Linked DNA regions of Gloeocapsopsis sp. IPPAS B-1203. The protein of the gene in region 2 binds, or shares a complex with, the protein of the main gene of each other region. Links are inferred from orthologs where the notes say so. Each region holds a gene or a part of one and is shown on either strand. Other genes may lie near its edges.

What was found.
Region 1: the proteins of CSQ79_RS02025 (region 2) and accD are in contact, whole or in part, in a solved structure (PDB 8UXZ), measured with the Escherichia coli proteins. The link is inferred for Gloeocapsopsis sp. IPPAS B-1203 from one-to-one orthologs.

What each region holds. Positions count from the first base shown.
Region 1 is NZ_PEIG01000010.1:224,342-227,201, reverse strand. It holds accD (acetyl-CoA carboxylase, carboxyltransferase subunit beta), read left to right. Parts: upstream 1-894; coding sequence 895-1,827; downstream 1,828-2,860. Other genes in the region: glgB (1,4-alpha-glucan branching enzyme), read right to left, coding at 2,159-2,860; CSQ79_RS18450 (protein-tyrosine phosphatase family protein), read right to left, coding at 168-713; CSQ79_RS18455 (putative signal transducing protein), read left to right, coding at 1-54.
Region 2 is NZ_PEIG01000001.1:445,511-449,674, reverse strand. What follows is about bases 771-3,601. They hold CSQ79_RS02025 (acetyl-CoA carboxylase carboxyltransferase subunit alpha), read right to left. Parts: upstream 2,760-3,601; coding sequence 1,782-2,759; downstream 771-1,781. Other genes in these bases: CSQ79_RS02020 (long-chain acyl-[acyl-carrier-protein] reductase), read right to left, coding at 3,038-3,601; CSQ79_RS27285 (hypothetical protein), read left to right, coding at 2,846-3,013; CSQ79_RS02030 (SDR family oxidoreductase), read right to left, coding at 771-1,477. Also shown: GTP cyclohydrolase I FolE, read right to left, coding at 1-625; more of CSQ79_RS02030, read right to left, coding at 755-770; more of CSQ79_RS02020, read right to left, coding at 3,602-4,057. UniProt on the Escherichia coli protein: Component of the acetyl coenzyme A carboxylase (ACC) complex. First, biotin carboxylase catalyzes the carboxylation of biotin on its carrier protein (BCCP) and then the CO(2) group is transferred by the carboxyltransferase to acetyl-CoA to form malonyl-CoA.

The DNA of each region.
Region 1 (2,860 bases), on a different replicon or contig from region 2:
CTCTTGCTTAGTCCAATCGAAACTGAGGACAGCGATATACAGCCTAGCGATTAAAATTGCTGCTGCACTCAAGCAAACAGCATTATTAGATCTTGCTCTTTGCTAGTTCTGTCGCTTGCGCTTTGGGTTGTAGCGGTAGTTGAAATGTATCTATATAGTGCTCGGCATCAAGTTAACTTCCCTCTAAATCGATTACACTCATCCAGCAACATATTCAGTTCCGCAGCAACTTTCCAAGGATTGCGACCCTTAAAAGGGGCAGCGACGACTGCTTCATAAGGGTTTTTTCCAGTTTGTTTAACGGTTGCGATCGCGGCTTTGTTGGAGAATCCTCGTCCAGCCACAAGCCAAGCTGCTAAAACATGCCCCGTACGCCCAACGCCGCCAGAGCAATGAACAACAACTTTCTCATGATTCTGATTGGCGGCAGCTAAGAATGGTAGAATTTGGCGGATCAGAATTTCAGCGTCGGCAAAGTGAAAATCCTCGATCGGTGTCCAACAAACTTGGTCGATTCCGAATGTCTGTCGGTAAACATCAAGCAGATGGGAATAGCGAGTGAGTTGAGATTCAGGAAGCAAACAGCAGACACGCTTTATGTCTTGGTGCTGCATAAATTCAATCCACTCTTTCACTTGCTCGTTGCAATATCCAGGACGAGCAGAACCAAACACGATGGGTTCGTCCTCCGAGGCTGAAGCAAATTTATACATAGTGAGTGCATCAAATTGTTCAATCTGCTAAGGGTAAACGGGAACGTTAGCTATAAACTTCAAGCGCCATTTTTTAATAAAATCTCTACAATCTAAAATGCAAAATTGGATGATTTTATTTCCAAGCGACTACCGACTTGATTAAGATAAAGATTGCTACTACAAAATATGGCACAGTTTAATGTCTCTGTTTGATTGGTTTGCAAATCGGCGAAAATCTGGTCCTATTAGCCAGGAACGCCAAGAGCGTGACATTGCTGATGGGTTGTGGAGTAAATGTGTGGCTTGTGGAGTCTTGGCATATACCAAAGACTTGAGAGCTAATCAAATGGTCTGCCCAGAGTGCGGATATCATGTACGGGTAGACAGCAATGAACGCATCCGACAGCTGATTGACACGAATACCTGGCAACCACTCGATGAGTCTCTCAGTCCTACCGACCCGTTACAATTTCGCGATCGCAAAGCTTATAGCGATCGCATCCGCGAAACTCAGGAAAAAACTGGGTTAATCGATGCTGTGCAAACAGGTTTCGGACAACTTGAAAAACAGCCTGTCGCTTTGGGAGTGATGGACTTCCGGTTTATGGGCGGTAGTATGGGTTCTGTCGTTGGCGAAAAAATTACGCGCTTAATTGAACGCGCCACCCAAAAGCGCTATCCCGTAATTATTGTCTGTGCGTCTGGTGGAGCCAGAATGCAAGAAGGAATGCTGAGCCTGATGCAGATGGCAAAAATTTCGGCTGCGTTAGAATGCCATCGCGAAGCTCAACTTTTGTACATTCCGGTTTTGACTAATCCCACAACAGGTGGAGTCACTGCTAGCTTTGCGATGTTAGGAGATATCATCTTAGCTGAACCCAAAGCAACAATTGGTTTTGCAGGACGCCGCGTTATTGAACAAACGTTACGCGAAAAGTTACCAGAAGAGTTTCAAACCGCAGAAGATTTATTGCAGCATGGCTTTGTTGATGCGATTGTGCCCAGAACTCAACTGAAAAAAACGCTAGCTCAACTCATTAGCCTACACCAACCTGTGACTCCTACCCACCACCAGCTATTGCAATTAGAAGCGATCGCTTTATCTTCCACTATTGCTGATCCTGGCAAATAATCGACTATAGAGGGATGAAAAGCTAGGCTTAGCGATTAGTTGCACTAACACATGATGAGTCAATTCTATTTCTTTGCTTAACAGCGATTGAAAAGTAGAATTTCAGACTAACCTTGTGTGTCATTACAACTGATCGCTAAATTATCTTGCATGAATCACAGACGCCTTCCGACTGAAGTCGGGGCTATCAAAACAAAGTGTGCCTCCGCACACTAAAATAAAAGTTTTATTCACTTGTTATTAAGTCCACGGAGGTGAACTATCCTGCGGGAAGCCGCTACGCGTCTACGTTTGTTTAGTTACAAATTTATTCGCCACGCATTTTTTGCTCCTACCTCTTTAAAGCTTCTGCTGTTTTCTCTTGATCGAGTTTCAAAATAAGTACACCCAAAGGTGGTAGACACAAGTCAATTGAGTAAGGGTGATTGTGGTAAGACCATTCCTCAGACCATTTACCACCTAGATTACCCATATTGCTACCACCATATTCACGAGCATCACTATTAAAGATTTCTGTATAAAATCCAAATTCAGGAACACCAATGCGGTAATGCGAATGTGGCTGAGGGGTGAAATTGCAAACAGCAATAACAAAATCTTCCGGTTCTTTGCCGCGACGAATGAATGAAACCACACTATGGCGGTTGTCACTACAGTCAATCCATTCAAATCCTGCTTGTCCAAAATCTTGCGTATGTAAAGCAGATTCCGTGCAGTAAAGCTGGTTGAGGTCTTTCATAAATCGCTTTAGCTGTTGGTGCGGCTCATACTGCAATAAGTGCCACTCTAAATCGCCCCAAACATTCCACTCGCTCCACTGTCCAAACTCCATCCCCATAAACAGCGTTTTCTTACCAGGATGGGCAAACATGTAAGCAAACAAACAGCGCACGTTTGCGAACTTCTGCCAGCGATCGCCTGGCATTTTGCCAATTATATTGCTCTTGCCATGTACAACTTCATCGTGAGACAGAGCTAACATGAAGTTTTCGCTGTGGTGATACCAGATGCTGAACGTGACGTTATTTTGATG
Region 2 (4,164 bases):
TCCAGGAGCCTGGTTTTTGAACACCACGCATTACCATACACATATGTGTTGCTTCCATCACGACAGCAACGCCTTGGGGTTCTAAAATCGTTTGTACAGCTTCGGCAATTTGACGTGTCAGACGTTCTTGCACTTGCAAGCGACGCGAGTACATCTCGACAATACGAGCTAGCTTACTTAGTCCCACAACTTTTTCATTCGGGATATATGCAACGTGTGCTCTGCCCATAAACGGCAGCATATGATGCTCGCATAAGCTAAAGAAATTGATGTCTCTTACCAGTACCATCTCATTGTGACCTTCGTCAAAGATGGCGTCATTGACGAGTTCTTCTAGCGATTGATTGTAACCACTAGTGAGAAAATGCATTGCTTCAACAACACGCTTAGGAGTTTTTAAAAGCCCCTCGCGATCTGGATCTTCTCCCACGCCTAATAACATTGTGCGTACTGCGTCCACCATCTTTTCATCAAGATCTTCTGGAGGTGGCTGCAATTTAGCTTCTTTACCGTTTTGAGTATTGCGATCTGGTCTTGTTGCAATACGATTAATTTTATCTTCTAAGCTATCTGGCATTAGAGGCGAGTTAGAGCGGGAAGAACCGCCAGAGAATCCAATAGTCATGATCTCAAGTTTCAGTTAAGGTTTGTATAATTAATGTTTAGGGTTGTGACCTATAACACATTCAGCCGTAATTGTCAATCCTACAGCCAGTGTCTGAAGGTTGATAGTGTATGTTTATTCCTGATCGCTTCACAAAACGCCTGCGTTAGGCATTAAGGTTAATTCCTCAATAACTGCTTGTTGTGGCAGTAGTACTGTGTGGAGAATTGACTGGGCTACACTTTCTGGCGTCAACATTGCTGAGCGCTCAAGTTTAATTTTTACAGTATCGCTGTTCCAGAGTTCAGTATCGACTGCACCTGGGCAAATAGTTGTAACGCGAATACCATTCTGGCGTTCTTCTGCGGCTAAGGTTTTAGAAAGTGCAATTAATCCAGCCTTACTAGCAGAGTAAGCACCCCAACTAGGAAAAGGCTGCACGCCAGCTATAGAAGCAACGTTGATGATGGTACCTGTGCCGCGATCGCGCATTATTGGCAAAACTCCCAAAATGCATTGAAATACACTTGTCAGATTCAAGTTCATCACTGCTTGCCAGTCAGTTAATGGTGTTTCACTTAGATTTCCGGTGTATCCCATTCCAGCACTATTGACTAAAATATCTACCTTGAAATCCGCTGCGATCGCGCTGATCTGTTCTCGCACTTGTTCAACATCAGCTAAATCGAGTGGACATGCTGTAACTTTTACCCCTGTTTGCTGCACTGCACTAGCTACAGCCGCTAATTTTTCTTGAGAACGGCTCACTAGTGCAACATCAATTCCCACCTTAGCAAATGCTAAAGCTGTTGCTTTTCCAATTCCACTACTTGCACCAGTAATCAAGGCGCTTTTACTTTTCGCCAAATTCATGAATTCCTGTTTCCTTGAAGAAGTGGCATTGCTTCCTCATTATCTCAACTTCTTACTCTAGATAGATTAATCGTTTCTAAGACTTAGATTAGTGTTCTTCTGGCATAGAGTAACCTAAATTAACTGCTTGAGTGCAGATGAATTGACAAATAACAGATTGCTCACAAGCAAGTTGCCATGAGCAACCCTCACTACAGACCTGTAGCAAGATGATTTGTTCTGCAGGTGCGCTGTTTGTAAAGTTTCTTTACGCGCTAAAGGTAATTATATCACCTGCTTTCTCGATCGCAATTGATGAAACTTCTTAAGATAATTCAGTAAAAACACCTAGTCTGCGAAATTTCTGGTAGCGCATTTTACGTCGCTCTTGACCATTCATTTGCAATAAAGTTTCTAAGTTTTCAATTAATGCTTGCTTAAGGATTGTCGCTGCACTAAGCGGATCAGAATGTGCGCCACCACTTGGTTCAGGTAAGAGTTGATCGAGAATACCCAGATTTTTCAAGTCTGGAGCTGTAATTTTTAAAGCAACTGCAGCTTGAGATGCTTTGGCAGCATCTTTCCAGAGAATAGCCGCGCAAGCTTCAGGAGTGGCAACCGTATAAACTGAGTGTTCAAACATCAGTAAACGCTCGCCTACACCAATACCCAAAGCTCCCCCAGAACCGCCTTCGCCGATAACAGTACAAATAATCGGCACCTCAAAACGAAACATTTCACGCAGATTATAAGCGATCGCCTCGCCTGCACCTTTGTATTCCGCTTCTGCTGTTGGTAGAGCGCCAGGCGTGTCAATAAACGTCAAGATCGGCATTCCAAATCGATTGGCGTGTTCCATGAGCCGTATTGCCTTACGATAACCTCCAGGAGATGCCATCCCAAAGTTACGGGCAATATTATCTTTCGTATCGCGACCTTTTTGATGCCCCAACATGACAACAGCGCGTCCTGCCAACTTTGCCACTCCACCAACTAAAGCCGGATCGTCAGTGCCTCTGCGATCGCCATGCATTTCCATCCACTCATCACTAATTGCTTGAATGTAATCCAAAGTACTTGGGCGGCGTGGGTGTCGTGCCAATTGCAGTTTCTGCGAAGGCGAAAGACTACTAAAAATTTCTTGTCGTAGTTGCATGGCGCGGGCTTCCAATTGGCGAATATCCTCGGAAACATCGACGCCATTTTCTGCCGCAAGTTCGCGAATTTGCTCAATTCGTGATTCAAGTTCAATCAGCGGCTTCTCGAAGTCTAGAAGTAGCGGTTTGCGCTCAGTAGTTGCCATAGTGAGTCGGGGTTCAGAAAGAGTTGGGTAAGTGGGTAGTTGGGTAGGCGGTAGGCGAGTAAGCGGGCAGTTGGGTATGAGGGAAGTTGACAATTATCTTTTACACTCCCACACTCCCACTCTCCTACACTCCCACACTTCCACCAGTCACTCGCCGCCCCTCGCCCCTTAACGCCAGTTTGACGCCACTTGCTACAACGAGGGGAACCCCCGCAACGCAGTGGCTCCTCAACGGAGGACACCTCCGCACGTAACTGGCTCCTCCTTACCCCTGTTTCCTACACTAGTAGAGGACGAAAACCATGTTTTACAGATACTTGACCGATTTGTTCCATCTTTTCTACTGTAATTTGGTTACGTCCCCAAGAAAAGTTAGTATGTAACTTCTCAAATTCTAGTAGCATCGACTCAGCAAAACAAGCGAATAGCTGGCGGGCTGGAACATCCATATTCACTATGCTCATAATTCGCCAGTCAATGTCAAGCGAGTGCTCTACAATCCCACCATTAAGTACACTTATACCTGGATACTGCACCTTGGTGACTAAATTTTTAGGATAACCACCATCAATGAGTAAACAGGGTTGCTTCAGCGTTGTAGGATCAATTTCCATTCCCTTGGGCATACTGGCTACCCAGACGATAATATCTGCTTGAGGTAAAGCTTCGTCTAAGCTCAGAATCTTGCCACGACCGAGTTCTGATTGCAAGTGTTGTAATCGCTCTTGATTGCGGGCAATTAATAGCAACTCTGCTACATCTGTTCTAGCGTCCAACCAACGGCAGATTGCACTGCCAATGTCACCTGTAGCACCACACACTGCAACGGTTGCTTTTGAGAGTTCAATGCCTAGCTTTCTAGAGGCTTGTTCAACTTGGCGGCAAATAATATAAGCTGTGTGTGTATTACCAGTCGTAAACCGCTCAAACTCCAGCCGCACATTACGCACTTGTCGATTTTGGTACAAGTTAAAATTTTCAAAAATTATCGAGGAGAAACCGCCCAAAGCCGTGATATTGATACCATGCTTTTGCGCATGAGCCATAGCGTTGAGTACTTTCCGCGTTGCTGCTTTGATACGGCGTGAAGCTAGCATTTCTGGAAGAAAGCAAGATTCTACATACCGACCTTCAATTATTTGACCAGTAATGCTTGTAACTTTGATAGTATCTACGATTTGGGGCGGAGCGCTGCACCAAAAATCAAGCCCTTGATCTGCGTATTCAGGGTAGCCTAACTCCTTAGCTACTGCTTGGGCGTGTTCCAAACTAGTAAGATGACCGATTAGACCAAACATTTATTGTGCTGTATTAGACCTATGGCTGCTATTAGAAAAATTAATAGTGTGAAATTGAGGGATGATTTCCCCCAGATATCACACAGAAATGCCGAATTCGGACTCGG